DNA from 4 places in the Pseudocolwellia sp. G5-9 genome. Region 1 is predicted to be linked to each of the others. Evidence: predicted binding sites of a transcription regulator. Region 1 holds the regulator's gene; each other region holds the start of a gene.
What was found. The regulator sigma-54, encoded in region 1, starts transcription at its own class of promoters, with help from an activator protein. The targets are predictions, from matches to a motif close to GTTGGCACGNNNNTNGNNT.

Region 1 (7,864 bases):
AGTTATTGTTATTGGTATGGGAAAATCTGGCCATATTGGTGGGAAAATAGCAGCGACATTAGCCAGTACAGGAACACCCGCTTTTTTTGTTCACCCTGGTGAAGCAAGTCATGGTGATTTAGGCATGATCAGACAAGATGATGTTGTGTTAACCATATCTAACTCAGGCGAAACCGCTGAAGTTTTATCTATAGTTCCCGTAATTAAACGCATGGGCAGCAAGTTAATTGCCATGACAGGTAATGCAAATTCAACGTTAGCTGATATAGCTGACACTCACATTTGTATTAAAGTTTCTCAAGAGGCTTGTCCTTTAGGATTAACGCCTACATCAAGTACCACTGCCACTTTAGTTATGGGAGATGCATTAGCTGTAGCCTTACTCAACGCGAGAGGTTTTACTGCTGACGATTTTGCATTATCTCACCCTGGTGGTAGCTTAGGTAAAAGATTATTACTACGATTATCTGATGTAATGCATAGCAATGAGCGCGTACCGGTAGTACAAAGTACGGCAAAAATTAAAGATGCACTCGTTGAAATGTCATTAAAAGGTTTAGGAATGACGGCTATTGTTGATGACAACAAATTGGTTGGATTATTTACTGACGGCGATTTACGTAGAATCTTAGATCAAAAAGTAGATATTCATCAAGATGAGATAACAAGTGTAATGACGAAGGATCCTACAGTCGCACCTCCCGATATGCTAGCCGCTGAAGCATTAAAAATAATGGAAGACAAAAAAATTAATGGTCTTATTATTGTTAACGAAAACAATACTCCTATTGGTGCGATGAATATGCACGACCTTCTGAAATCGGGGATCATATAAATGAACACACTTTACGGACATGTCGAACAAATCATTCTAGACAAAGCCAAACAAATAAAACTTTTTATTTGTGATATCGACGGGGTATTTTCAGATGGACGAATATATTTAGGAAATAATGGCGAAGAGCTAAAAGCTTTCCATACCAAAGACGGTTATGGCATAAAAGCATTAGGTGCAAGCGGAGTTGATGTTGCAGTAATTACTGGCCGACAATCAAATATTGTACAAACAAGAATGACGGCTCTCAATGTAAAATATATTATTCAGGGCCAAGAAAATAAATTACCCGCATTAAAAGAAATATTAACCCAAATGAATTGTGCGCCTGAACAAGTCGCTTATATTGGTGATGACATGCCTGACTATGAATGTATGGCTTATGTTGGCTTAAGTATTGCCGTAAATGATGCTCATCCTCAAATATTACAACTTGCTCATTACACCACCTATACCAAAGGTGGTTTTGGTGCAGTACGAGAAGTGTGCGATTTAATTATGCAAACTCAAGGGACACTTGAACATGCAACTGGCGCTAGTATATGACTCGGCTATATAGCTTAGCTTTTTTTGCTTTATTATTAGCTGGTATTGCATACGGCTTAGTTGAGTGGTTGCAATCCAAAGAACAAATAACTGAAAATGTTGCTACTGAATTAACACCTGATTTTATTGCCGAATCGTTAAAAAGTAACACATTTAATAATAAAGGCGGGCTAAGCCATATAATTGATGCTCAAAGAATGGAGCACTATTCAGATATAGAAGTTACACACTTTGAGTTTCCAAGCTTAACGATATATCCAGAAAATAAAAATGTTCCATGGAAAGTCAGTTCAAAAGAAGGCACACTGTTTAAGAACAACCGTGTAAGCTTAAAAAACCGAGTAAAAATAGAAGCTACTGATCCTGATAGCTTGATACAAGAAATTCATGGTAAATCAATAGAATTAGATTTAAATACAAATATTATTAGTTCAGAACAAGCTATCGTCGTTTTAGGTAATGGCTTTACTATGTATGGCTCTGGGCTAATTGTTGATATTAACACCAAACAGATGACACTAACCGAACATGTGCAAACTATTTTCAAAAAAATTAAAAAGTAGCTTACTACTGCTTTTACTATCGTCATTAGCAAGCACGAGTGCTTTAGCTAAAAAAATTGATTTAAATCAAGAGCTAAGTATTGACGCCAGCCGTCAGTCAGCTGATCTTAAAAACAAAATATTCAGCTACATCGATAATGTTGTTATTAAACAAGGTACATTGATCATCAAAGCTGATTTAGTGCAAGTACTTACAGACACAACAACAGGTGAAAAAACCTATATAGCAAAAGGTAAGCCTGCAACCTTTGAACAAACATTAGAAGACGGTAAACCTATTAATCTTCAAGCTAATGAAATCAGATATGAACCGTCTTTAAATACCGTAACCATATCTGGGCAAGCGTTACTGAAACAAGATGGTAGCGAAGTAAGCGGTAGTAAAATTACCTATAACTCAGAAACAGAATACGTAAATGCTGAAAGTAATAAAAACGATAAAGTAAAAACAGTTATTCAGCCCAAAGAAAAAACAAAACCCACTTTATCTCAGGACATTCAATAAGTCATGACTACCTCAACGTTAATCGCAAAAGGTTTAGCTAAATCTTACAAAGGTCGTAAGGTTGTAAAAAATGTAGGGTTAAAGGTCAACGCTGGTCAAATCGTAGGTTTACTAGGGCCTAATGGTGCAGGAAAAACCACTTCTTTTTATATGATAGTCGGCCTTGTTCCTAACGATGAAGGCTCTATTGTTCTTAACGATGAAGACGTCACCTTATTACCTATGCACGAACGCGCTAGAAAAGGTATTGGATATCTGCCACAAGAAGCTTCAATTTTTAGAAAGCTAAGTGTATACGATAACATTATGGCCATCTTACAAACTCAAAAAGGCCTTAATGAAATCGAACGAGAAGAAAGATTAGAGCACTTATTGGAAGAATTTAATATTGGTCATATTAAAGATAATTTAGGTATGAGCTTATCTGGTGGTGAACGCCGCAGAGTCGAAATAGCCAGAGCACTTGCCGCAGACCCAAAATTTATATTATTAGATGAACCGTTTGCCGGCGTAGATCCTATTTCTGTTGGCGACATAAAAAAAATTATTATTCACTTAAAGCAACGTGGTATAGGTATATTAATTACAGACCATAATGTTCGAGAAACACTCGATGTTTGCGAGCATGCGTATATTGTAAGTCATGGTGAACTGATCGCTGAAGGGACCTCTGAAGAAATACTTTCCAATCAGCATGTAAGAGATGTATACCTTGGTGAACAATTTACGCTATAGTTATCTATAAGCAGTCAACAATATTTATATTGTTTTATCGTTTTGTATTATTAATGAATAGGATAAAAAATACGTAGATGCGCCCTTCTTTACAACTCCGTATCGGACAACATCTAACGATGACACCGCAGTTACAACAAGCCATCAAGCTGTTGCAACTCTCTACGTTGGATTTACAACAAGAAATTCAAGAGGCATTGGAGAGTAATCCTTTGCTAGAAGTTGATGAAAGTCCTTCTAATACCCAAGATGAATCAGTCAATAATTTAGAAGATGCATTTTCCGCAAATGCGACAAAAGAAATAGATTCAAAAAAAACAGACGGCACTGAAGACTCTTCCCCAACTATAGATGAAATGACAACCACAGAAGCCATGGGAAACACAGATATTCCTGAAGAGTTAAACATGGATACTACGTGGGACGAAAGCTACAGTGCTGGCGTATCAAACACAGGTAGCATTAGCTCTCCTTCTGAAGATTATACCTACCAAGGCGAAACTAAAGACTCGCTGCAAGATCACCTTTTATGGCAAATGGAATTAACACCTTTTAGTGACACAGACAAAACCATTGCAATAGCGATTATTGAAGCCATAGATGAATCTGGATATTTAACCGTTTCCTGTGAAGATATTTTAGACTGTGTTGGCATTGAAGGTGTTGAACTCGATGAAATACAAGCAGTACTAAAAAGAATTAACGTATTTGATCCTGTAGGTGTAGGGGCTCGTTCAGTCTCTGATTGTTTATTGATTCAACTGAATCAATTTGAACTAACAACGCCTTGGTTAAAAGAAGCCAAGCAAGTTGTTAAAGATTATATCGATCTACTAGGTAGTAGAGATTATCGTCAGTTAATGCGTAAAACACGCTTAAAAGAAGATCAATTACGTGAAGTCCTTCGCTTAATTCAATCATTAGATCCTCGTCCTGGTGACAGCGTAGTTAAAAGTGACGATCAATATGTTATTCCTGACGTATCCGTTGAAAAGAAAAATGGTCGTTGGGTTGTTGAGTTAAATCCAGATACCGCGCCTAAGTTGTCTGTTAACCAACAATATGCAGCAATGACACGTACCATGAAGTCAACAAACGATACACTATTAAAAGTGTCTAATTGTATTGTTCAGCGCCAGCAAGGCTTTTTTGAGCATGGCCCTGAATCTATGCGACCTATGGTTTTAAACGATATAGCCGAAGCCGTTGAAATGCATGAATCTACTATTTCACGTGTAACAACACAAAAATATATGCATACACCAAGAGGTATATTTGAACTTAAATACTTCTTCTCCAGCCATGTTAGTACCGAAAATGGTGGCGATTGCTCCTCAACAGCAATCAGAGAGCTTATCAAAAAACTTGTCGCCGCAGAAATTCCTGCCAAACCATTAAGTGATAATAAAATGGCAGAAATACTCGCCGAGCAAGGTATACAAGTGGCTCGTCGAACCGTAGCAAAATATAGAGAATCGTTGTCCATTCCACCATCAAACCAACGAAAAAGTTTAATTTAATTTTTCAAATATCACTAAAAGAGGGTTTAACTTATGCAAATCAATTTAACTGGTCATCATGTAGAAATCACAAACTCTTTACGCGAATACGTTAATACGAAATTTTCAAAATTAGAACGTCATTTTGATCAGATCAATAATGTTCATGTTGTGTTAACCATTGAAAAATCAAATCAAATAGCTGAATCTACTGTTCATTTAAAGGGAACAGAAGTACATGCTACAGCAGAAAACCATGATATGTATGCCTCAATTGACGCTTTAATCGATAAACTAGATCGTCAAATATTAAAACACAAAGGCAAAACAACCCACCATTAACCTATAAAAAACAGGCTTTAGTAGTAATTATGACTTTGCAAGATATCTTAATGCCAGATTGCACATTTTGTGCAGTATCTGGCTCTAGCAAAAAGCGCGTTCTCGATAAAATTTGTACCATAGCAGCAGATAAAATTGTTGAACATAGTGCATACGAATTACTCGAAAGCCTAATCGCAAGAGAAAAACTAGGATCAACAGGAATAGGCAACGGTATTGCTATTCCTCATGGTCGTTTACCTAATGCAAAATCAGTTGTAGCAATTATTGTAACTACCGATATACCTGTAGATTTTGACGCAATCGACAACAAGCCTGTTGATATTTTTATTGCGTTATTCGTTCCCGAAGACGCTTGTAAAGAACATTTAACCACTTTGCAGAGTATTGCTAAGCTATTCAGTGATAAGCAAATAGCAAAACAAGTGCGTAAATGCCAAAGCAATGAAGCTTTGTATAATCTTATTCAAGAAAATAGAAATTAGTCGTTATAAAAAGGAACGAACAGTTCAATGAAGTTAATCATAGTAAGTGGACGTTCTGGTTCAGGAAAGTCTGTCGCATTAAGAGTGTTAGAAGATCTAGGTTATTATTGTGTCGACAATATTCCAGTTAATTTACTACCGGCACTAACACATACCGTTATCAATGATTATGAAAATGTCGCAGTGAGCATTGACGTACGTAATTTACCTAACAACCCTCAAGATGTTTCTGAAATATTAGACTATCTCCCTAGTACTGTTGATTTAAATATTTTATACCTAGATGCTGATGACAGTGATTTAATTAGACGATTCAGTGAAACAAGAAGGTTACATCCTCTCATTAAGCAAAATATAGCTCTCGATCAGGCTATCGCCTTGGAAAAAAAATTATTAGAACCAATATCTACCCGTACAGGTTTATACATTAATACCAGCCAACTATCGCCTCACCAACTTGCAGATTTAGTAAGAGAGCGTATTTTGGGTAAAAAGTCTGGCTCTATGGTGGTTGTATTTGAATCATTTGGTTTTAAGCATGGCGTACCGCAAGATGCTGATTATGTGTTTGATGCACGCTTTCTTCCTAATCCCTTTTGGGATAAAGAATTAAAAGCCTATACAGGATTAGATCAACCGGTAAAAGACTATTTATCAAGCCAACCCATAGTCACTAAATTTATATGGCAGATTAATAGTTTTATGATGACCTGGTTACCTCACTTAGAACGTAACAACCGAAGTTATGTTACCATTGCTATTGGCTGTACTGGCGGAAAGCACCGTTCAGTCTACATAGCTGAGCTTCTAGCAAATAATTTAAGAAAAGAACGCGAAGATGTTCAATCACGACACAGAGACATCACCATAGCAAGTACCTAAGGGTGGCGTAGATATAAGGTTATCCCATGAAAAAATGTGAAAAAACCCTAGTTATAACTAATAAACTTGGCTTACATGCCCGCGCGGCAACAAAACTGGCACAGTTATGTCAAAAATTTAATACCTCAGTAACTGTTTCTTTAGATGATAACTCTGCTGATGCAAGTAGTATTATGGGGTTAATGCTATTAGCTGGTAGCCAAGGTAAAACCGTTACAGTTGTAACGGAAGGTGTTGATGCGGAAGAAGCAATAAAAAGTATTTGCCAATTGTTTTCTGACAAATTTGACGAAGAAGAATAACCGCGTTGTAAGTTCTCTATCACAACATTCACTAGAAAAAAGCTGAAAAAACAATTAAGTTAAGTTAAACTAACTGTCATAAGTACCCCCAAATATTGTCATACTCAATACAGATAATGTGTACTATTTAGCGTTACTCATAAATGATACCAAGTTAATTAATTGGCCACTTAGCCATTTATGATTCAACTTGATATAACACAACATCAATTATTACGAGTTCTTTTTCAGTAGAATTCAAAGTATGAAGTAAACATAATCCGCCTAAGAAGCTAAATGAAGGGTTTTATGCCAGAAATTGCAGAACAAGAATATAACCAACAAAAACTCCTAGAAGTTAATGCCGCACTCGGTAGCGGTATGTTTGTTTACGTTCGAAAGTTACTGCAAAACATGCCCTCTTATGACTTAGCTTTAATTTTAGAGTCATCTCCTCCTAAAAGTCGTACTGTTTTATGGCAACTTATCGATCCCGACAATCATGGGGATGTTCTAGAAGAACTAAATGAAGAAGTTCGTAAAGGCATTCTAAAAAGTATGCATCCTGAAAAGCTCGCAGCTGTTGCTGAGGGCATGGATGTAGATGATTTAGCGGAAGTACTAAGAACATTACCCGATAGCGCCTATCAAAGCGTATTAAACTCAATGGACTCTCAAGACAGAAGTCGTGTGGAGCAAGCATTATCATACGAGGAGGATACTGCTGGCGGTATTATGAATACCGACACCATTACCATTCGTCCTGATGTGTCGGTAGATGTGGTATTAAGGTATTTACGTTTAAAAGGTAAGCTACCTGAGTCTACCGATTCTTTTTATGTGGTGGACAGGTCTGATAAATTTATCGGTTCAGTGTCTCTAGCCGCAATAGTAACAGCAAAGCCAGATGTTATAACATCAACCCTTATCGACAAAGACATAGAAGCGATTTCAGTTAACATGCCTGAAAATGAAGTTGCTCAATTATTTGAAAGGTATGACTGGTTTTCTGCACCCGTTATTGATGATAACGGACATTTACTAGGTCGTATTACTATAGATGACGTTATCGATATAATTCGTGAAGAAGCTGAGCACTCTATGATGAGTATGGCGGGTTTAGATGACGAAGCCGATACTTTCGCTCCCGTATTAAAAAGTACGCAACAACGTTCTATCTGGCTAGGTGTT
Region 2 (7,864 bases), 180 kb from region 1:
CCCAATAAAGTAACACTGTCTGACCTATTACTTTAAACCCCCTAATTGATTTGCTATTAGACTAAAGTCATAGCCCCTTTTATGAAATTGTAGACTTAGGTCTAATATTCAATTGCCAAAGAAATGTTTAGTTTATTGGGTAATTTCAAACTATTCATTAGCTAAAATTTTAGCGGTAAAGGGGCAACTCATGAACGAGTTAAATAAATCTGACATTTTTTATCCAAGTGAAGAAGTTATCGCTCAAGCAAACGTAAGCGATTACGAAGCTATGTATAACTATTCAATTAACGATCGTGAAGGCTTTTGGGCTGAACAAGCAGAAACCCTAGACTGGTATAAAAAATGGGACAGCGTATTAGACGACAGCAACGCGCCTTTTTATAAATGGTTTGATGGCGGAGAAATAAACATTGTACATAACGCTGTAGACCGCCATCTTGAAAATGCTAACCGCAACAAAATGGCCATTATCTGGGAAGGCGAAAACGGCCAAGTACGTAACTATTCATACAATGGTTTAAACCGCGAAGTTTGTCAGTTTGCCAATGTATTAAAAAGTATGGGTGTAGAAAAAGGCGACATCGTCACTATCTATATGCCACAAATTCCAGAGCTTATTTTTGCTATGCTTGCTTGTGCCAAAATTGGCGCTATCCATTCAGTAGTTTATGGAGGATTTAGTACCGATGCTCTGGCATCTCGTATTGACGATGCTCATTCTCGCGTATTAATTACGGCTGATGGAGGCTGGCGCCGAGGTAAACAAATCAATCTTAAAAGCATTGCTAACGATGCAATGGAACGTACCCCATCAATTGAAGTATGTATTTGTGTAAAAAATAACAAACTTGATGTAGAAATGGAGCCTTCTCGCGATTTTTGGTTGCACGACTTACAAGCCTTACCTATCGCTAGCCCTAAATGTGAAACAGAAAAAACCTCAGCTGAAGATCCACTCTTTATCCTGTACACATCAGGCACAACAGGTAAACCTAAAGGTATGCAACACACTCATGGTGGTTACGCTGTTTATACCTCTACTACCCATCGCATGGCCTTTGATATAAAACCTCAAGATCGTTGGTGGTGTGCTGCAGATCCAGGTTGGATCACAGGTCATAGTTACATTGTGTATGGTCCATTAATTAATGGCGCAACCATCATGTTATACGAAGGAGCACCAAACTATCCTTACCCGAATCGTTGGTGGCAAATTGTTGAAAAATACGGCATCAATATTTTATATACATCACCAACAGCCATCCGTGGTTTGATGCGCTTTGGTGAGCGCTGGCCACAAAAACACGATCTATCAAGCTTACGTTTATTAGGTAGTGTGGGCGAACCCATTAACCCTGAAGCATGGCGCTGGTATCACCATGTTATTGGTCAAGACAAATGTCCTATTATTGATACTTGGTGGCAAACCGAAACAGGTGGTTTCATGATTTGTCCACTACCTATTACCCCTCTTAAACCGGGCTCTGCAACCAAACCTTTCTTTGGTAACGAAATATCAGTAATGGACGACGACGGTAATGAAGTTGCACCTAATGAAGAAGGTAAACTTATTATAAAAAACCCGTGGCCAGGTATGGCACGAACCATATTTAAAGATGATCAACGATATGCAGATTTGTACTGGACCCAAAAAGAAAATGGCGAATGGCATTACCTTGCGGGTGACAGCGCAAAAATAGATGAAGACGGCTATATCTGGGTTATTGGTCGAATGGACGAAGTACTCAAAGTCAGTGGCTACCGTTTAGGCACGTCTGAAATTGAAAGTGCTTTAGTGAGTCATCCAAAAGTTACCGAAGCAGCAGCCATTGGCCTACCGCACGAGCTAAAAGGTAACGCTATTCATACCTACGTAATTTTGCAAGAAGGTGTAATCGGTGATCAAGCCCTTGAACAAGAACTACGCGACCATGTTGGCACCGAAATGGGGAAAATCGCCATGCCTGAATGTGTCAAATTTATCGATTCTTTACCTAAAACACGCTCAGGTAAAATTATGCGTAGAGTTTTAAAAGCTCGTGCATTAGGACAAGACGAAGGTGATTTAAGTACCTTAGAAGAATAATTAATTAAACTGAGCACACCATGTGGAGCACTAGCTCCACATAAAACATAAACAGCAATACCTTTAAAATACAAAACATTACACATTATATAAATTAGCCAAAAGATACTAAGCATCGTCTTTAACGCTAAATAAGGGGATAAAATGTTCAACGTAAATAAAGTATTAATCATGAGTGGTTTATTAGCTATAACCAGCAGTGCAAATGCAAGTTATGAAATAAAAACAGGCGAAAATAGTAAGCTTATTTTTGGCGGTTATATCAAAGTAGATACGCGATATACTGATGGTAATATTCAAGCTACTGATTACTGGTATGGCGGTGGTACCGTATTGGCAGAAGATAGTTCTAATTTTGGTATTTCAGCAAACGAAACCCGTATTAATACGAAATATGTACACGGCGATGTTACCGGCTTTATTGAAATGGACTTTTACGGCAACGGTGTATCAGGTGGTGGTAATGAAATTATTTCTAACTCATCAAAACCACGCTTACGCCACGCGTTCATAAAATACAAAAACATTTTAGTTGGCCAATACTGGACAACATTTCAAAACACCAGCTCTTTAGCTGAAGCTGCTGACTTTGCTGGCCCTTTAGTTGCTTCTGCATTTATTCGCCAAGGACAAATTCGTTACACCATGGGTGGATTACAAGTTGCAATTGAAAACCCAGAAACCTACGGCGGTAATAACATTACCCAAGGTGGCACAGCAAATGATGGCACACCTGACGTTATCGCTAAATACACCTTCTCAGGTGACTGGGGTAATGTATCGGTGTCTGGTGTTGCTCGCCAGCTAGAATCAGCTACAGGTAATACCGAATCAGCATTAGGCTACGGGGTTGCGGGTCGTATAAACACCTATGGTAAAGACGATTTCCGCTTTCAACTTCATGGCGGTAATGTAGGTCGTTATGTAGGTGTAACCGCATCAACAGACATGGTGGGAGAAGAAGTAGAAGATACGACCTCGATTATGGTTGCTTATCGTCATTTCTGGACAGAAGACACACGTAGCTCAGTTTTTTATGGTAACACCACTACAGACGAGTCTGACCGTGATAGAACTCATTGGGGAGTTAATGTATTTAAAGACTACACCAAAGAGCTTTCTTTTGGCTTAGAGGTAGGTAATTTTGAAATGGAAGAACTAGATGCCGACTCAAATTACTTCCAGTTTTCAGCCAAATATACGTTGTAGTTAACGTTGTAATTAACAAATTAAGATAAAAAGTAAATTTATCTGCTCGTTTACTTAGCCAACCTCTTGATAGAGTTGTTTTTGGGAAGCTAACGCTTCCCTTTTTTTATTCTTTAATTTTTAATAAGTTGAACCGACTGAAATACCGAAAACCGTATCAATAGAATCACCACTAAGATACGTTTTAGCGTGAAATCCAATATTTACAATATCTGTATCTTTTACTAAACCTACTTTTAAAAATACACCGCCATCAACATCAATATCTTCAGAATAGCAGTCATCACAAAACCCAATTGAGCGTTCAGAATACACCATAAAATCAGCACCAAGTTGTCCATAAATAGCGACATCACTTGCTTCACCAAAAAAATGAATACGTCCTATCGCCGCACCTAATAAAACGCCGCTAGCATCTGAGGTTTCATTTGATTTATCGCCTCTATTTCCAAATCCTTTACCGACAACTTCTTGGCTAAATTCCCAATTATCATCATAGGCAAGGTAGCTTGCCGACAGAGTTGTTATCCAATTACTTTTAATATAATCAACATCAACACTAAATCCTAACGCTGAATCTTCAATGCCGTAAAACCTTACATTATTATCAAAATTTGTTTGATTAACTGAAATGCTCCATTCCCATTGGTTATCTACTACATAGATATTTTCTGCCTCGGTTACAATTTCTGTTTCTTCAAAAGCATGTAGTTGAAAAGATAAAACGAGTGATAAAGCAGCAATGATTTTTTTCATGAAAAGTCCTTTTATATTAAATATTAAGAAGCCTAGAGATATTTTCACAACAATATAAATTAAATGCCCTTTATTAGCAAAACAACAAGCTACTTTTTGGCATAAATAGTGCTTTAGTCAATACATAAAATAAACCGTCAAACATTTGAATTCTTGGAGAAGCTTATGGAATTAATATTATTTGCCATGGTAAGCCTTGTTGTTATTGTTGCCCTACTCGCTAGTCGATTAAATGATAATAGCTTTCCTTTTCCATTTGATCGTAAAAGTGCCATTTTTACGCCAGCCGAAAAAAACTTTCAAAACTTAGTTGAACAAGCCATGGGCTCAGATTACCGCGTACTTAATCGCGTTAAACTGTCTGATATTTTAACTATTCGAAATGGTGTATCGAGTAAAGCAAGTCAAGCAGCAGCTAAAAATGCTGACAAAAAATATTTAGACTTTGTTCTTTGTGACCGAAACTCAATGAAGCTTTTAGGTGCGATAGACTTAGTTGATACTCAAGGCAAAGGCTATAAAATTAAAAAAGACTGGTTTGTAAGTGGTGCGCTAGAAGCCGCTTCAATTCCTCATTTAAGGATTAAAGTAAAAGCCAATTACACCGTTGAAGAAATACGTTCATGCATCAACACACGTTTAATTGGTACACCTCAACCCGAGCCTAAAATGAAAGGCAGTGTGATCCCAGCCCCGATGGTACGCGTAAGATCTAAAAACACAGCAGGTGTATTAACTCCAGCGGCTGCTCGCTCTCAATTAGAAGCCATAAACAAACCTAAGTCAGCAAGACAAATACCCGCTCCCAACGTAGCTGCTTTACCTCACTAACTTTTTATATACCCGTTACCACTCAAGATGCGTATTTCAAAATCTTAAATGGTAACGGGTATAGATAACAACTCACCTGCTAAGTTGTTATCGCTATTTACCTGCTTGTATCTAATCTTCTCCCTTAAAAATACTCCCTGCTTTTCCTTAACATTACCGCTATAATTGCCCCAATATTTCGAAAAAATTAACGGAAACATCTAATGAAAGCAGGAATTATTGGCGCAATGGAGCCTGAAGTTGCCATTTTAAAAAGTAAGCTCGAAAACTGTGTAACCACTGAACACGCAAGTTATACATTCTACGAAGGTTCATTAAACGGTAACGATGTGGTTATTGTACAGTCAGGTATAGGTAAAGTTGCTGCAGCATTAGCCACGGCTTTTTTAATTGATAAATTCAAACCTGATTATATCGTCAATACGGGTTCTGCAGGTGGTTTTGAGCAGTCATTAAAAGTGGGCGACATTGTAATAAGTAACGAAGTTAGATATCACGATGTAGATGTTACTGCGTTTGGCTACGAAGTAGGTCAATTACCTTCTAACCCTCCGGCTTATATACCTCATACTACGCTAGTAGAAGCAGCGCAAGAAGGCGTAGAAGCACTAAGTTCAACATTAGAGACCCCCATACAAACCTTATTGGGTTTAATTACAACGGGTGATACTTTTATGACGGCGGAAAACGATATAGCTAAAGCGCGTAAAAACTTTCCAACCATGGCAGCCGTTGAAATGGAAGGTGCTGCTATAGCGCATACCTGTCATCAACTAAACGTTCCTTTTGTTGTTATTCGTTCAATGTCAGATATTGCAGGTAAAGAGTCTCCTTCGTCATTTGAAGCTTACTTAGAAACCGCATCAATCAACTCGTCTCAACTTGTTTTAAATATGCTAAACGTATTAAAAAATAAGTCATTAACTTAAATAAATAGATCGTATACATGAATCATTTTTTACTAGACAATCCTTTTGTTTATCCCCTAACAATATTTGTTGTGGTTGTTCTAGTAAAAATATGCCTCTCCATATTCTTTATTAAAGAACCCATGCACCTCTTTCGTTTTTTTTGCATTCAGTTCGCAAAAAAAGTGAATAATCAAAACAACAACGCAAACCAGCAAAAAATAGCTGGATTAATGGCAACATTAATCACCCTATCGCCTTTACTGATTATTCTCTGGTTATTTGAAAGTTTCATTGAAGTAGACTGGCTTTGGCAAGGATTTTTATTATATTTTGCTTTAGGATCCTTCGGTTTAACTCGCACCTCACTTAAAACAGCTAAAGCCTTGGTAGCCAAAAACACTTACGACGCTAAACAATTCATTGCACCTGTTACATTAAGAAACACCGACAAATTATCTTCTTTAGGTATAACCAAAACCTGCATTGAAATGCAGTTATTACAAACCATTCAACAATGTTTTACTGTAGCTTTTTTATATTTTTTATTAGGGCCTTATGTCGCATTAGCTTTCAGGTTACTACTCGAAATGCACTACAGTTGGAATATAAAACAGCCGCAATATAAAGCCTTTGGAGCCTTTGTAAATAAGTGTGTTCATTTATTGCAATGGTTACCTACTCGACTTTTTGTTTTCTTTTTTATGTTAGGCACTTTAGGGCAAAACTTTATTTTATTTTGGCGACTGATCACAAAACATTTCTTCGCCCTTAATAACTCAATTGCGGTTTACGCGCTAGCACTTGCTATAGGTAAAAAACTCGGTGGTGTTGCCATGTATAACGACACTAAGGTTAGGCGTTTAAGTTTTAACGACAGTGCATTAGAGCCAGAACCTAGTGATATTATTTATGCAACAAAACGTATTAACCAAGTACTTTATTTTTCGTTTTTATCTATTGTTTTTTCAATCACACTTTACTTAATTTTGACCATAAAAATTTAGGCTTTGGCTGATAACAAACCGTTAAAATTAAGATTAAAAAACGTACCTAGAATAAAAGCAATTATTACAATACACTTGTTCAACTCAACGATGTTATTTGTGCTTATTACTATTTTCTTATACAGCAACATGGATGAGCAACTTACCAAACCCACTGAAGTTTGTGAGAAAAAACAAACATGGAGATTAAGTAACCTCAGCTCGGGATAAGCAAAGTTACTCAACAAGCTATTTTTATGCCTAATATAACTTAGGAAAACAACGATACAGATTAAGATTTTGATAAATAAGAATTTTAATTCATTATCTAACATTCATTAACCCGAGTTGAGGTTAAGTAACCTGAACTCGGGTTAAGTAATCTCTTATAACAAAAATCATAGGATAGATAAGGTATAAAAATGAAAAAACTGATTATTAGTTGTTTATCAACCGCAGTTATCATAGGTTGTGTTTCAACTAAAAAAGAGTCACAAGTGACAACTGTTGATCTTCAACCTAATGTTGTTTCAGACAATTTTCAGCCGTCAAACTGGCAATTAGCATGGCATGATGAATTTGACTACGTTGGTGAAAGTGGTGCCAAAGAATTGGATAAACGCTGGGATGCTCACCACGGACCAAGCCATCATATTCTTTCTAGCCGCTGGCGTGAGAATGTTGAAGTAAATGAGGGCGCTTTATATCTTGTTAATCGTAAAGAAAAACGCGCTGGACAAGAATGGACATCAGGCAGTATTCGTACGAAAGAACAATTTAGTTACGGATATTATGAAGCACGATATAAATATGCCGCATCAAATGGTACGAATAACTCTTTCTGGTTAATGTCATATCCGCTGGGATCACAACCACCAAAAGGTAAGTTGTTTGAAATAGATATTAATGAAGGCCATTACCCCAATGAGGTGAATACCAATATTCATAATTGGAGCGATATTACGGTAAATGAAAAGGGTAAAAAAACACATCCATCTGATTCACGAACCTCTACTTACGGTGCAAAACATAAATATAATTATCCATTAGAAATTCCTGTTACTACTTCAAAAATACGCTTCAGT
Region 3 (7,864 bases), 430 kb from region 1:
AAGCTATCTGTTTATTTCCTTCATTTGGATCATCGTATTGATAAGCTATAGACTCCGATCGGCTCTCTTTTTCTATAGCTCTTATTGATTGATATATTTCGCTAGGATAGAAAGGTCTTTTCTTTTCACGAATGACATAAAGCGCTCTTAAAGCATCAAAGTATCGAGTTAATCTTTCTTTTTTTACTTCTTCGTCCGTCTTATTTGGAACAACAAAGTCCAATGCTGGACGTAAACTTAAACTCGCATCTCGAACGTCCACTAAAAGAGCTGAAAGTTCTGCTAAAACTTCATATTCTTTCTCATATCTGAAGCCGTGAGTATTGATTTGAGAGGATAATTCAGCTCTAGTTGATTCTAACTGCTTCGCATGAACTAACTTCACATCCTCAATTTTTTTAGTAATACTTTCAATATCTTCTTTTGTAGCTAAATTTTTACCTTTTTCTGATGAGTAAGAGAATAAAAATTTCCTAAAGAAAAAAAGACTTCCAATACCCATTAAAATTAAAAACTGAATAATCACTATAATATATAATTCCAAGAGCCTATTTCCTATGACTTATACAATATTGTTAATCAAAAAACTTGTTAGCTAATCTTAGAAACGAAGAAGTAAAAGCCAACCACCTTCCTTTGTAATAACATGTTAAGTTTTAACTTTGTACCCGCCAAAACACCAGCCTAAAACACCTCCAATAAAAATAACAGGTAGCAAAACTACAATCTTAAATTTTGAAACTTCAATGTGTATATCTAAATAACTTAAAACATCTTCAACATAAGGAAATAATAAGCACATAACGAGTAAAGTTATTATAAAGTTGAGATAGACAAAATTATTAGCTTTCAAATTAATACCACAGCTAGTGCAGCTTGTTGAGAATGCATTTTTAGCTCGAATCCAATCAGTAAACTTGATCGCTTTTTCTTTACACTTTGGACAATCCATAGTCGAAATTCCTTAGACACACAACAACTTATATAAACGCTTCAATGCAACGCCCACTTCCATATCTAACAACTTACCAGAAATCACAGTAAATTCAATCTGATAAATTACCAAGCTTAAAAACTTAACTGATGATTACGAGGGCATAATATTGGTTTCAGCATTACCCATGTAATTAATGGGCAAGCTAAATATAATGAGGTGATCTGCTGGAGGGGATTTCTAGATGTGTTCTATTAATTATTGTTTACTGTTTTTTTTATGACTTACCTTAAAAACAGTATTTATTGCGGCCATATTTTTTGGCTTGATACAGTTTTATATCTGCTTTTTTAATAAAGTCTGACGGGTTTAAATCGGCTTTGTTTTTATAGGTTGGAGAATAGGCTGTAACGCCAGCGCTAATGGTTACATTGCGATGTTGCGCTTTCGGTGAATGAAGAATATTTAAGTTGTTAACTGACTCAACAATATTTTTAGCGATTTTTTTCGCGCCTTCTAAATCGGTAAAAGGCAATAACATAACAAATTCTTCGCCGCCAAATCTGGCTACAAAGTCTTTAGAACGGTGTTTAGTGCTGGCTAAACATTGTGCCACTTGTGCTAAGCATTCATCACCTTTTACATGGCCAAATTCGTCGTTGTAAAACTTAAAGTTGTCTATATCAATCATAATAAGTGCAACTGAACTTTCGCCTCGTATAGCGGCTTGCCATTCTTCTTTTAATTGTGTGTCGAACGACATTCTATTGGCTAGACCCGTTAGTGCATCGGTTTTGGAAACCTGCTCAAGCTCTTTACTGCGTTTTACTAATTTCATGTGATTTTTTACACGTTTAAATAAAATATTAGAACCTGTTTCGTTTGATATGTAGTCAATTGCGCCTAATGATAAGGCTTTTTCTTCTTCAAATTCGCTGTAGTGATCACTCACAAAAATAACTTGAATATGTTGGGTGGTAACGTGTTGTTTGACAAATTTACACACGTCTAATCCTGACATGTCGGGTAAATGGGTAGATGATAGAATTAAATCAATTTTCTCATCTAAAATTATTTTTAAAGCACCTATGGCATCAACTGCCGTTTTTACGGTGTAATCATTATCAAAAATATCAACCCACTGATTTAACTGCTGCTCAAACTCGTGCACTAACAATAGCGTTAACTTTGTTTTAGTTTCAGTGCTTGATACTAAATGCAGTTTTTTTTGAGTAGATGACAATTGATAAACATCCTCTTTTAAATAAGCTTGGCGTTTCATTTTATATTCTCCTTAATGTAAAAATGTTCGCTTGCTCATTATATCAGCTTCATCACGAATAGTTGTATTGGGTTTAGCATTAAATAAAGTAAAGCACACCGAAGTGTGCTTTTTTAAAAAGCTTAATAAATTAACTTAATGCAACTTCTAATTTATTAATAACCGACTTAACGTCTTTAGTATTGGTAGCAATGGCTACGGCTAATTCTTTAGCGCTGTCTGAATCCACCTCACCCATTAGTGTTACTACACCGTTTTCAACTTCTACTTCGATGTTAGTACCACTTACTTCTGACTCTAGTAACAGTTTGGTTTTAACAACCGCTTCAACTTTCGAGTCGGTTAACGACACTAAAATTTGCGCGTCTTCACCGTTGTCTTTCTCTAGTACGGTAAGCTTGTTTTCTACTGACTTTACGCCTTCTAAGCTTTCAACTAACTCGCCAGCTAAGGCTTTATCTACTTCGCTATCAACCTTACCAGTAAGAATAACAACGCCACTTTGAACGTCTGTGTTTATATCAAAGGAATTTAAGTTACCGTTAAATAGTAAAGTGCTTTCGGCTTTACCGTCTAACCATGCATCTTTAGATCTATCTTCCCATGTGTTGTCTGCATAAGCTGCAGTTGAACCAAGAGTTAATAACGTTACTGTAACAATAGAACGAATTGAGTTTTTCATAATATTCTCCTTTAAATTAATTCACTTTAACTGTTGCGACTATCATGCCAAACCATAACAAATTGATTTTTAAAGGATATTTAATTTTTGGCGATTTGTTAGGTTATTATTTATAGCGCTTTTTACAAGCCATAATGTAAAAGTTACATTCGTATTTACTAGATAAATAAAAACGCCATTGTTGCTACAACAATGGCGTTTAATGAATTACTTGAGCCGAACTAAGCTTTACTTACATCATCAAGTTCTATTTACCTGATTGCGCATTAACATATTTTTTTAAAAGCACAGGTAAAATAGTAATGTCGGTCACTAACGCGACTATCATGGCGATACTGGTAAGTAAGCCAAACAACATACTAGGAACAAAGTTTGAGAATACTAGTGAGCCAAAGCCAACAACAATAACCGTGGTGGTATAGATAAGTGCATAACCTACCGAACTATTGGTTTTTAGCACAATGTTCGGTTTGTTCTCGGTGTCGATATTGTCGTTGTTACTGCTTTTTAATTCGGCCAAATAACGATGCACATAATGTATGGTATCGTCCATCGAGATCCCCATCGCGACGGCTGCTATTGTAATGGTCATTAAATCGAGTGGTATCGAAAAAATCCCCATTACTCCCATAATAACGGCTGTTGTTATAAAGTTAGGGATCAGGGCAATAATCGCCACTTTAAAAGATGAAAATATGATCATTAACGTTATTGCCATTGCACCGTACACAATGGCTAACGTAACAATTTGCGAATTAACTAAGCGCGATAGTATGTCTTCGTACAATATGAATAAGCTGGTTAATGTGTATTGATCTTTTTGTACGCCTAATGTGTTTAATTCTTTATGAATATTTGCCAGTAGGTCTGCCCTGTTTAATCCTTCGGTGCTGTCTTGCACTCGCATTGAAATACGTGCTTGATTATCGCTTTCAGAGAAATACGCACCAAAAAGGTCTTTTTGTAAGTCAGGCGACAGGCTGTTATACAATGCCGTTAACTCGTATTCGGTTAACGGTTTACCATTAACCACTTGGGCTATTTTAGTAAAGTCAGCAACCGATGTTATGGCGCCAATCGCTTCGTTTTTTACCAACATGTTTTGAATGTTCGTAATGGTTTTTACGGTATCGGCTGAAATAACTAAATCGGTTTTTGTTTCGTTTTCAGGAATATTGTACAAAAGGTCGAATGGCGTAGAACCACCAAATTGCTGGTCGATAAAAGTTAATTCTTTGCGTACATCGGTAGACTCGTCAAAGTAATTTAAAAAGCTATTTTCTGCCGTTAATAACAAACAACCGCCTAAACCAATTACCGTTAGCAATACCGAACTCACCACAATGCGCTTAGGTTTATGAATAACCGTACGAGCAAACCATTGCATACTTTTTTCAACCACTTTGTGTTCGGTCACGTAGGTTTGTTTATTAAAAAAAGCGATAAGTAATGCAGGGAAAAACACCAAGCTCACAATAAAGCTAACCAGCATGGCAACAACCATCATCCAACCAAAACTAATAACAGGCTGTACACCACTAAAAATAAGCGAACCAAAACCAATAGTGGTGGTTAGGCCGGCAAAAAAACACGGCTTAATTTTTTGTTTTATTGTCGCTATGACTAGTGCTTGATGCGACCAGTCTTGATGCTTTTTCACGAGCTCTTGGTAATGCACAATTAAGTGAATGATCATGGCGAGCGACAAAATGATTTGGAGTGCAAATACATTGGCTGATATAACGGTAACTTTAAACGCCAGCGCCGTTAATAAACCTACCGTAATAACCACACTGGATGCACAGCCAATGATAGGCAGTAACACCCAACTTACTTGACGAAATAAATACGCAAGAATAATTACAATTAAACAAAAAATAGCTGAGCCAAACAGCACTAAATCGTTTTGTATTATTTTGATCAGTTCGTACGTAAGTAAGTTATTACCACCTAAATAAAAGTCGCCTGTGTTTTGGTAAGGCTTTAATATCGAACGTATTTCTTCAATTTCGCTAATACGTTTTGTTTCTAATTTTTTATTGAGTTGAGCACTTTGATCTTTTAATTGATTAAGCTGAGTTCGCTCTTTTTTAGAAAGCTCTCGTGTTAATACGTGCTTTTTAATATCAATAATGTCGTTATTAATGCGTGTGAGTTCAGGATCAGCTTTAAAAACAACTTGTAACGATAAAGCCGTTTGCTCTTTATTAATTAATAAATCTTCGTAAAGGGGATGATTTTTTAAGCTGAGTAAAAGCGTATTTTTAGAAAATTTTTGCTCTTCCCACGTTAAGGTGTTTACCTCAGCAATAAACGATTTAGCCGCAGTAAAAATAGGCACATTTACAATGCTATTTACTTTTTTAACACGTGTAATAGTCGCTATTTTTTTACCTATTTCGGAAACCGCTTGTAACGTTTTTTCGTCAACAACACTTTCAGTTTTAGGCTGATAAGCAATAAGAATAAACTCTTCTGAACCATAACGCTGGTCGGCAAGTTGCGTCGCAATAAAGTGCTTATTATCGTCAACTAATAAAGTATCTGCCGAGGCGTTAATTTCAAAATCTTTCGCTTGCCAAGCTAACGCCACTGTAATTACGGCAAAAGCGATACATATAAAATACGCAGAGGTTTTTAAAGAAAATTTAAACATTACTTGCCACCTTTATTGTTTACGCTAAAGGCTTCTTTACGTATTTCTTGTCCATCACGTTGTACGTTTTGCATATATAAATTGCGAACAAATTCATAGCGGTTATCAACGTTTTCAAGCACTTTCGGATAATTTGATAACACCGGAACTTGCTCGTGCACACCATCAACTATTAATAATTGCTGAGCGGCACTTTCATCATTAATAAAATTTAATGGATGAGTAAAATAATTGAATGTTAATGAACCTGTGTCTCTAAAGTCTGACGGCCCAAGTAAAGGTAAAACAATATAAGCGCCATAACCCACACCATAAGATTGCAATGTATTACCAAAGGTTGTTTTGTTTCTTTCTATGTCCATTAAGTCGTCAGCGGCATCAAATAGCCCTGCAATGCCTACCGTGCTATTAATAATGATACGCTTTATGCTTTCCCAACTTTCAGCAAAGTTACCCTGTAGTAAGTGATTTAAGGCGTAAAGGGGTTCGCGCAGATTGTAGAAAAAATTAGTAATGGCTTGATCAATCACTTCAGGCATTATTTTTTCATAACCCGCCGCTACTGGGCTTAGTACATATTCGTACGCCGCGTTGTTAAAAGAAAAAATAGGTTCGTTAATAAATCTTAGTGGATCTTCAGGAGCCGTGTAACTGACAACGCTGGGTTGATTCATCACCTCGGTTTCGTACGGCCCTTTTTGCACTTCAGCCGTTTGAACACTATGAGTTACAGCTAGGTTTTGTTTATGATTTATCGATTCGGTTGATGAGCATGCAGTTAACAGTAAAAAACAAAACACCATACCTACGTATATAAGTTTTACGTAAACATCACCACAAACATTATTCTTGTGAGCTTTTAACATGTTGCCCCCTTAGTTATGTAGAAATTATGATTAAGATTCGCTTTTTTGATTTTTTGTTTGAAATTGTTCGGTTAATACTGTGCTTAGCTCTTTACCGCCTTTAGCACCAAAATCGAGTGTTCGAATAGGAAATGGAATTAAGATATCTGCTGTTTCTAATGATTTTTTTATACTAGAGATAGCCCCGTGCCTAGCCGCCATATAACCTGGTTCGCCGGGGTAATCTATCCAGAACCAAACTAGCAGATTAATAGCGCTGTCGCCAAAGCTTTCAGCGAAAACAGCGGTTTCATTTTTTCTAATAACAAAATCACATTTATTTAATGCGCTAACAATAACATTAGCCGCTTCATCAGGGTCATCGGCATAAGATATAGATACGGGTACTTCGACCTTCCGCCTTCCCAAAATAGTAAAGTTAGTTAAAATATTACGAAATAATATTTTGTTTGGAATAACTTCGATTTGACCCGAAAAAGTTTCAACCAGTGTGTTTCTTAAATTAATGGTTTGAACGCTACCAAATACACCATTAGCTTCAATAACATCGCCCATTTTAAAGGGTTTTCTGATGCCCATCACAATGCCAGCAATAAGGTTTTCTGTCATGTCTTGAAAGGCAAAACCAATAGCAAGGCCGATAATACCTGCACCAGCAAGTAACGAGGTTACGGTACCTTTTAAGCCGATAAAGTCTAAGCATATAAAGATACCCAGCATGATTAAACAGCTTTTTATAATAGCGGATAATAAATCAGCTATTTGTCGAGAATCGAATGTACGCCTTAAAACATTACGTATAACCTTGCCCGCTATACGTACAAAAAAAGAAAAGAAGATAATAAAAACAAGCGCAACAATTAAGTTAGGTATGTGTTGTACACCTGTTTCTAACCAGCGACTGAGTTTGCTTCCAATAAGCTCCCAATATTTATCTACATTCAATAGCTCCATGTTTAATAAATCCATAGTTACCTCTACGATCAAAATAATATTATGGATGTTGCAACATTTACGCCTAAACATAGGTTATTGATGTATAAGTGATTTATTTTATTTCAAACTATCTTTATGTCCCTATAGAGTAAATTTTACAAAATAAATTGTTAGTTATTCATTATGATAATTTCATACTATTACTGTTTTAAAAACGTGGTTAAGGCATTAGGATTAATATCAATAACCAGTTCTTCGCTATTAAATAATTCACCGTCAATCACATAGTTAATCAACTCGTCGCTTTTAATAGTAACTTTCTTAACTCGTTGAGTTTGTATGTTTTGATCTACAGACGTTAATTCACTATTAGCGTTACTGGAGCTATTTATATTTAAGCCTGCTGAAATAAGCTCGCCCAACCCCATCAGTTTATTGCTACCATTTTCTATCGTGTTAATCCAAGTAACATCAAGAAAACCGTCTTGGCAGTTAGGCGTGCCATTGC
Region 4 (7,864 bases), 690 kb from region 1:
TAATGAAAAATGCGACAGAATCAAATGAGCTCATCGGAGAACTTACAGAGTTTGTCGCAAATGAGCTTGGACGTTTTGCAAAGCCTGATTATATTCAATATGCGCCGGGATTACCCAAAACCCGCTCAGGTAAAATTATGAGAAGAATTTTACGTAAAATAGCAGAAAATGATCTTGATACATTAGGTGATACATCTACATTAGCGGACCCTACTGTAGTAGAAAACCTAATAGATAAGCGAATTATTCATGGTGAATAATAAAATCTTTACAGTTTTGTAATGAATAAGCACCTTTTAGGTGCTTTTTTTTTGTTTGTTCTATGTACCTGACCATAAAATATGTGTAAAATATTTAATACAAATTGAGTAAATAAAAGTTTACAGTTTGTATTTGTAAGGGTTTTGATTGATTTTATAACTATTCTGGCTTTTTACTATTACATTTGAGTATGACTAATTGATTTATTCTTATTTAATTACCTATGATAAGGCGAGAGTTATGACACAAGAAATAAATACAGAAATTAAAAAAAGTCGTTTAAACGATATTCATGTAAATGCTGAAGAAGTACTTATTACTCCTCAAGCTTTAAGAGATGAATTGCCTTTACCTGAAGCGGGTCGAGTGTTTGTACAGCAAGCAAGAAATGTTATTGCTGATATCATTCATAAAAAAGATAGCCGTTTATTAATTATTAGTGGTCCATGTTCTGTGCATGATGTTGATGCAGCAAAAGAATATGCTCGCGAACTTAAAAAACTTCATGAAGAATATAAAGACACATTATACATAGTAATGAGAGTCTACTTTGAAAAACCAAGAACAACAGTTGGTTGGAAAGGTTTAATTAATGATCCTCATATGGATGGATCATTCGATGTTGAATCAGGCTTAAGAAAGGCAAGAGAGTTACTCATTTACTTAACTGAATTAGGACTACCTTTAGCAACTGAAGCATTAGATCCTATTAGCCCACAATATTTAGCTGAGTTATTTAGTTGGTCTGCAATTGGTGCAAGAACAACTGAATCTCAAACTCATAGAGAAATGGCTTCAGGCTTGTCTATGCCAATTGGTTTCAAAAATGGCACTAAAGGTAGTTTAGATGTAGCCATTAATGCAATGCAATCAGCAGCATCATCACATCGCTTTATGGGTATTAATACACAAGGCCAAGTGGCGTTGATTAAAACATCAGGCAACCCAGATGGACATGTTATTTTACGTGGCGGTAAAAAACCTAATTATGGCGCTGAAGATGTTGCTTTATGTGAACAAGAATTAGCTAATCATGGTTTAGAGCCCGGCATTGTTGTGGATTGTTCTCACGGTAATTCAAGCAAAGATTATTCACGTCAGCCAATCGTCGCAAATGATGTTTTTGATCAAATAGTTGATGGTAATAAGTCAATTATTGGTATTATGCTTGAAAGTCACCTGAACGCAGGTAACCAGAGCGATAGTATTCCTATTGCTGAACGTGCTTATGGTGTTTCTATAACTGACGCTTGTATTGATTTAGCCACAACAAAAGAATTGATATCAACAGCAGATGAAAAATTACAAACTGTTTTAAAAGCACGTATTGCTTAATAAATTTTATATTTAAAATATTAACCGTACATTGATGAGACACCAATGGAAAAAATAGTATTTGATCAAAAGCTTGCAGTATTAAGAGATGAAATTGATGATATTGATTGTCAGTTAGTTGATTTATTAAAAAAGCGACGTACGGTTACCACTAAGGTTGGTGAGCTTAAAAGTGAAGTAGGTATGCCTATTTATGCTCCTGAGCGTGAAGAAGCCTTACTTTCTAAACGTAGGCAACAAGCGCAAGATGCTGGCTTAAACCCCGATGTTATTGAGGATGTGCTCCGTCGTTTAATGAGCGATTCGTACCTTAGTCAAGATGCGAGTGGTTATTTATGTGTAAATCCTACCTGTAAAAAAATTGTTGTAATAGGTGGGAGGGGGCAATTAGGCAAAATTTTTGTCGACTTATTTACTCGTTCTAATTACCAGGTAGAAGTTATAGAGCAAGAAGACTGGCCTAACAGCACCAACATATTGAGTGGTGCAAGTGTTGTTATTGTTGCAGTACCTATTCGTTTAACAACATCTATTATTCAAAAGCTTAACGACTTGCCAGAAGAATGTATTTTAGCTGATGTTACTAGCGTAAAAGAATCACCTTTATACGAAATGCTTAAAGTGCATAAAGGTCCTGTTGTTGGTTTACACCCAATGTTTGGGCCTGATGTTACCAGCTTAGTAAAACAAACCGTTATTGCGTGTGAAGGGCGCTCTCCTGAAAGCTATCAATGGCTTCTAGAACAAATAAAAATTTGGGGTGCCAAAATATATGCTGTAGAGGCAGCCGCTCATGACCAAGCTATGGCTATGGTACAAGTTATGAGACATTTTTCAACTATCGCTTATGGATATCATTTAATGACAGAAGGCGCTGACATAGCGCAGTTAGTGGAAATGAGTTCGCCTATTTATCGATTAGAACTTATTATGGTAGGACGTTTGTTTGCGCAAAGCCCTGTGTTGTATAGCGATATTATTTTTTCTAATTCGGATAATATTGATATGATGAAACGTTTTGCTTATCGATTTTTAGAGTTACTTGAAGATGTAGAAACAGGAGACAAAGAGTCTTTCGTTAATATGTTTAATCAGGTCTCCGATTGGTTTGGAGATTATGCGGGCGCTTTTTTAAAAGAAAGTAAATCTATGTTACTTAAAGCAAATGAATTAAAGAAATAACATTTGGGTTAATCTTCAATAGGTAAACAATATGCTAGGTTTTTGCCATACTTCAAAAGTTATTATGTTAATAGGTTTTATGTTGGTAGCCTCTTGTACTAGTGGAGCCTCAACATCAGATAATATTGTTTCTGGCGTGATCACTAAAGATAACTTATTGATGAATGAAGTGTTATTTAACGAAGGTTATCAGGCTTTTTCAGTGACAGAAAAAGAAAAACTACAGATTAAGGATTGGCCGAGCAACTTACATATTGATATATATTTTGGGACTTGGTGTCACGATAGTCAAAGAGAGGTGCCTAGAATACTTTCTATTTTAGATAATAATCAAAATGTGACATTTCAACTTATTGCTTTAGATATTGATAAGAAAGATCCTCAATATTTAGCTAAAAATAACAGTATAAAATATACGCCAACGTTTGTTGTTTTTATAGAGGAGAAAGAGATAGGTCGTATTATTGAACGACCTACTCAGAATTTTATCGAAGATATTACTGCTATGTATGTTAATTCGTTAAAAGTGATTGATTAAGAATTAAAATTTATAAGAAAATCCGATAGAAACACTTGTGTCTATCCATGGGGTATCGTCGTATTCTGCCGCACAAATATCAGTTTTACAAAATAAAGTCTCACCATCTTGCATTAAACTAGCATAACCTCTTAATTCAGTTACTATAGCTGCTTCTTTAGATATTTCATATCGAGTGCCTATAGCAGCTGTAAAAGAAGGTGATATTTCACTTCCTCCATCACCACTAAAGCGTGCGGCACCTAAACCTACGGATACTGTTGTTATGTAGCCTTTTTGTCTGAATAGCGCTACACCACTAAAATGAGCATACAATACGTCAACAGAACTTGTTTGATTATCTTCACCAAACTTAAAGTCATGGCTTGCATAATTTACAAGTATTTGTCCTTGTCCATTAGGTGATTCTTGCCAAGCTACACCAACCCCAAAGTGGGTTGCACTATCAACAGATATAGAAGTACTCGTATTTGGAACAGTTAAATCGGAACTAGACATACTCCCTACGTAAGGAGTTACTTCAAATTGAGTTGCCATTGTTGAGGTAGTAAGTAAGGCTAATATACCGATGGATTTCGGTAATATATTGCTTGAATTTGACATATTTAATCCCTTTTATTTGTTCTTATTTTTATCATACTATTAAACTTATCATAACGTTAATAAAAAGATTTTGTTATTAATTTAAAAAGTTGCCTAATTTATCTAATGCTTTTTCTTTTAGTTTGTTTTTAATTTTATCTTTAATTTTTCGTTTTTGTTCAGTTTTAGCTTGTTTCCATATTGAAGATAAAGCTTGTTTTGCTATTTCTGCACCTAACAAACTCGCTGGTAAGCCATTATCTCCGCCTATATTTGTTAAGTTAATGTCTGGTAGGGTAATTTGGTGCTCTTTATTACCTAACGCTGATAAATCTAGCGATAGATTTGTGCCAGCTAGAATAAGTTTACTTACGCGAATGTTAGGTTCTTTTTGTGATGAGCTCTCAGGTTGTTGAACTTCTTCTTCGTTTTTTGGAAGGTTTTTTTCTATATCATCTAATATGTCTGATAAATTGGCACTACCATTTTGGGTTAGTTCAACAAAAGCCTGTGGGTTATTAATTCTAATTTCATCAATAACGATAGGGTCTTCAGTTAGGCTTTTAATATTAATATCTAATAAAACAGTTTCAAAAGAAAAAGCATATGGATACTTGTATTGTTTTGGATTACTTAAACTAAAGCCATTTATAGCACCAGAACCTTTTACCAGCTTCATCTCAACATTTTTAACCAGTACTGTCTGGTTAGTAATTTTACTTCCTTGGCTTTCTATTTGTTGTTTAATAAAGTCATCTAGTGAGCCGCTTGCTAAAAACCATAATGCGCCGCCACAAAATAATAAAATAATAATAACGAAAGAGGCTAATTTATTCACGAATAATCCTTAATGTGTAAAAAATGAATAGAAAATACAGAGAGTATCTCTATATTAACGAAAATTATAAATCATCTACCATATAAAAAATACCTGTAAAGTTAATAGATGTATGAGCTGAAAAATATAAAAATAATTGATAACTAGATCTAAAGCTGTGATTTAGTTTATTAGAAAAATTAATTCTTTATAATGCTCCACAATGTTTAATAGTCTGTTGTAGTTCATGAGCAATTTAGAATTAAGTTATAAAGTAGAGGTTGGGTTAATAAACCCGAAGAGTCCTACCAATGTAGGTGCAGTAATGCGTGCTGCAGGATGTTATCAAGTAGATAAAGTTTATTATACCGGAAAACGTTACGAACATGCGGCAAAATTTAATACTGATACTAAAAACATAAAAGATAAAATACCTTTAATCGCTGTAGATGAAGTAACCGAAGCTATGTCTAATGGTATGAAAGTAGTTTGTGTTGATTTAGTCGAAGGGGCTATTCCTCTGCCATACTTCAAACATCCTAGTAACGCGATTTATGTGTTCGGGCCTGAAGACGGCACTATATCTCAATCCATTATTAATAAAGCTGATGCAACTGTTTATATACCAACTGTTGGCTGTATGAATTTAGCTGCAACTGTAAATGTAGTGTTATACGATCGAATGGTGAAGTTAAATGATTTTCAGATAGGAGATGAATTAATTGTAAATAGCCGAGATAAAAATAATCGCACAAAAGTAGTACGCTAAATAGACTGACTATTAGCCAATACATTACAACGAATAGTAAGTCGCTTATTTTTATACCCGTTACCAATCAAGAGGCTATTTCAGAGTGTTTGAGCGATATCAATTCAAGGCAATGCTTTGTAATAATGGTTGCTCCCTTATAAAAAGCATTGTTGATGAAGTGATTTTGCTCAAGCGCTTCTTTGATGGGTCTAAAAACAATTTATGTTTCGTTATTAACTCTAGTCAGGTTCCTACATGGATGTAGGACATTAGGGTAACGCAGGAGCAGTTACCGAGAATAACCATGACGTAAACTTAATGCCTTGCATACATGGATGTAGACCTTAGATTTCGTCTGGAATATGAAATCTGTGCCTAAATTGTTTTTAGTTCCCACTGAAACCTGCATCTTGAATGATAACGGGTATATATAAACAAAACTACTTGACTAACCATATTATTCAGCTAGAATGTTTTTAGCTTGAAAGTAATACCTATATTTATGTACGCCGTTTCGATGTTATATTTAGTAGCTCGTCCTGTTTAATAAGTAATAGCTTCACTTCCAGCAACACCGCCCTAATGTTGGGGCAAAAAAATTACTCTTAAAAAGAATAGGATATACAATGTCTACTACTACTGGTACAGTAAAATGGTTTAATGAATCTAAAGGTTTTGGTTTTATTGAGCAAGAATCAGGTCCAGACGTGTTTGCACACTTTAGTGCTATCTCTGGCGACGGTTTCAAAACTTTAGCTGAAGGTCAAAAAGTTCAGTTTACTGTTACTCAAGGACAAAAAGGTCCTCAAGCAGAAAACATTCAAGCACTTTAATTTAATTGCCGATTCGTTCGGTTATTAATAAAGCGTATAAGAGGCAAGATTATTCTTGCCTTTTTTATGTCTGCTTGTTCATTTTATACTACTCCTCTATTTAAATTTAGCGCTTATCCCATCTTTATTCTTTCCATTAAATAATACTTCTACTGTTTACCTATTAAGCACATAAAATAGTAAAAACGAATTGATTAAAATAGCTATATTTTAGTGTATTACGCTAAGGCATGTGTTGTTTTTTTGTTTTTATAAATTTAATTAAACTAACATGTTGAAAATACTTAATTTAATTTTTGGCATTAGACTTGTAATGTTCTGGTTAATTCTAACGATATTATTAGGTATTAAATTATGAAAATATTATTAACAGGTATTATTTTAGTAAGTTCTAATGTTTTTGCTCATGGCTCTTCTTTTGGTAACGATACTTGTGATTTTGACGTAAAAGGCGGTGTTCGTATTTCTCCAGCGGAAATTGAGTTTTCATACAAAAAGGAGCCTTTATATAAAATAGTTAATGACAATATACTTATCGTTAATAATAAAGAAATATCATTAAACACAAGTCAGCAAAAACTCGTTTCTAGTTACTCTAATGAAATACGTGCGCTGTTACCACAAATAAAGGTTTTAGCTACAGATGCTATTACCTTAGCTTCTGATGGTGTTAATTTGGCATTTACTGAATTGTTAGGGCCAGATAATTCATTAAGTCACGATTTAACAGGTCACTTTGAGGCGATTAGTTATGAAATTGATCAAAATTTTTCTGCTAATAAAACGGTTCATTTTGACGAAGATGGTTTTGTTGGAGATGACTTTTTCGGTGAAAATTTTGAAAAAAGAATTGAAAGTGTAGTAGAACAAACTGTTCAAAAATCTATTGGGAGCATTATGATTGCTTTAGGGCAAGAGTTACTGTTTTCTAGTGAAGGTGTGGATTCTTTTGATGCTAAAATGGAAATGTTTGGCAAGAAAATAGAAACTGAGATGGAAGCTCGTGGGGCAGAAATTGAAAAACGTGCGACAAGCTTATGCAATGCTGTTGCTAAAATTGATCAGTTAGAAGAAAAACTAAAAGAGGAAATTGAACAACTTGAAGACATCAATATATTAACTAACCTCAGCTCGGGATAAGCAAAGTTACTCAACAAGCTATTTTTATGCCTAACTTCGTTGAATTTATTACTAATAGCTAGCTATTAGATAGAAAAATTCGCCTTGTTATACACAAAAATATCAATGTTGAGAGACTAATATAACTTAGGAAAACAACGATACAGATTAAAGTTTTGATAAATAAGAATTTTAATTCATTATCTAACATTCATTAACCCGAGTTGAGGTTAACTATTTAAGTTAAATTGAAGATGAGTTTATTTACCTATTTCTTTGACTCTATATTTTTGTATAAGAAACTGCACCAAAAGGAAAAGTACTTTATAATGACCTCATTAGATAAATGAGGTTTTTTTACATGAAGATATGTGGTGTTGAATTAAAAGGTAATGACGCGATTGTTTGTATTATGTCGCGAGAAAATGGATTGTATGATATTCCAA

Region 2: a site for sigma-54 is predicted at 4,150-4,168, ahead of AC0L5Q_RS11020 (DUF2726 domain-containing protein). Genes of this name have one in related genera too.
Region 3: a site for sigma-54 is predicted at 2,932-2,950, ahead of AC0L5Q_RS13805 (BON domain-containing protein). Genes of this name have one in related genera too.
Region 4: a site for sigma-54 is predicted at 6,595-6,613, ahead of AC0L5Q_RS08770 (DUF2884 family protein). Genes of this name have one in related genera too.

The regions. Positions count from the first base shown of each region.
Region 1 covers NZ_CM147893.1:2,747,516-2,755,379, forward strand. Annotated here, with positions in the region: gene AC0L5Q_RS11860 (KpsF/GutQ family sugar-phosphate isomerase) at 1-835, shown strand, start outside; gene kdsC (3-deoxy-manno-octulosonate-8-phosphatase KdsC) at 836-1,381, shown strand; gene lptC (LPS export ABC transporter periplasmic protein LptC) at 1,378-1,944, shown strand; gene lptA (lipopolysaccharide transport periplasmic protein LptA) at 1,910-2,449, shown strand; gene lptB (LPS export ABC transporter ATP-binding protein) at 2,453-3,184, shown strand; gene rpoN (RNA polymerase factor sigma-54) at 3,262-4,704, shown strand; gene hpf (ribosome hibernation promoting factor) at 4,738-5,025, shown strand; gene ptsN (PTS IIA-like nitrogen regulatory protein PtsN) at 5,055-5,510, shown strand; gene rapZ (RNase adapter RapZ) at 5,538-6,392, shown strand; gene AC0L5Q_RS11905 (HPr family phosphocarrier protein) at 6,419-6,694, shown strand; gene mgtE (magnesium transporter) at 6,983-7,864, shown strand, end outside.
Region 2 covers NZ_CM147893.1:2,565,482-2,573,345, forward strand. Annotated here, with positions in the region: gene AC0L5Q_RS11000 (exonuclease domain-containing protein) at 1-36, shown strand, start outside; gene acs (acetate--CoA ligase) at 191-2,089, shown strand; gene AC0L5Q_RS11010 (DcaP family trimeric outer membrane transporter) at 2,234-3,298, shown strand; gene AC0L5Q_RS11015 (hypothetical protein) at 3,419-4,054, opposite strand; gene AC0L5Q_RS11020 (DUF2726 domain-containing protein) at 4,220-4,885, shown strand; gene mtnN (5'-methylthioadenosine/S-adenosylhomocysteine nucleosidase) at 5,089-5,814, shown strand; gene AC0L5Q_RS11030 (cobalamin biosynthesis protein CobD/CbiB) at 5,937-6,800, shown strand; gene AC0L5Q_RS11035 (glycoside hydrolase family 16 protein) at 7,202-7,864, shown strand, end outside.
Region 3 covers NZ_CM147893.1:3,182,356-3,190,219, reverse strand. Annotated here, with positions in the region: gene AC0L5Q_RS13820 (hypothetical protein) at 1-544, opposite strand, end outside; gene AC0L5Q_RS13815 (hypothetical protein) at 650-952, opposite strand; gene AC0L5Q_RS13810 (GGDEF domain-containing protein) at 1,224-2,216, opposite strand; gene AC0L5Q_RS13805 (BON domain-containing protein) at 2,347-2,898, opposite strand; gene AC0L5Q_RS13800 (efflux RND transporter permease subunit) at 3,146-5,554, opposite strand; gene AC0L5Q_RS13795 (MlaA family lipoprotein) at 5,554-6,420, opposite strand; gene AC0L5Q_RS13790 (mechanosensitive ion channel family protein) at 6,451-7,374, opposite strand; gene AC0L5Q_RS13785 (diacylglycerol kinase family protein) at 7,557-7,864, opposite strand, start outside.
Region 4 covers NZ_CM147893.1:2,055,260-2,063,123, reverse strand. Annotated here, with positions in the region: gene acs (acetate--CoA ligase) at 1-260, shown strand, start outside; gene AC0L5Q_RS08805 (3-deoxy-7-phosphoheptulonate synthase) at 526-1,596, shown strand; gene tyrA (bifunctional chorismate mutase/prephenate dehydrogenase) at 1,642-2,778, shown strand; gene AC0L5Q_RS08795 (thioredoxin family protein) at 2,810-3,316, shown strand; gene AC0L5Q_RS08790 (hypothetical protein) at 3,320-3,919, opposite strand; gene AC0L5Q_RS08785 (DUF748 domain-containing protein) at 3,996-4,736, opposite strand; gene AC0L5Q_RS08780 (RNA methyltransferase) at 4,963-5,484, shown strand; gene AC0L5Q_RS08775 (cold-shock protein) at 6,093-6,299, shown strand; gene AC0L5Q_RS08770 (DUF2884 family protein) at 6,654-7,439, shown strand; gene AC0L5Q_RS08765 (DUF3010 family protein) at 7,780-7,864, shown strand, end outside.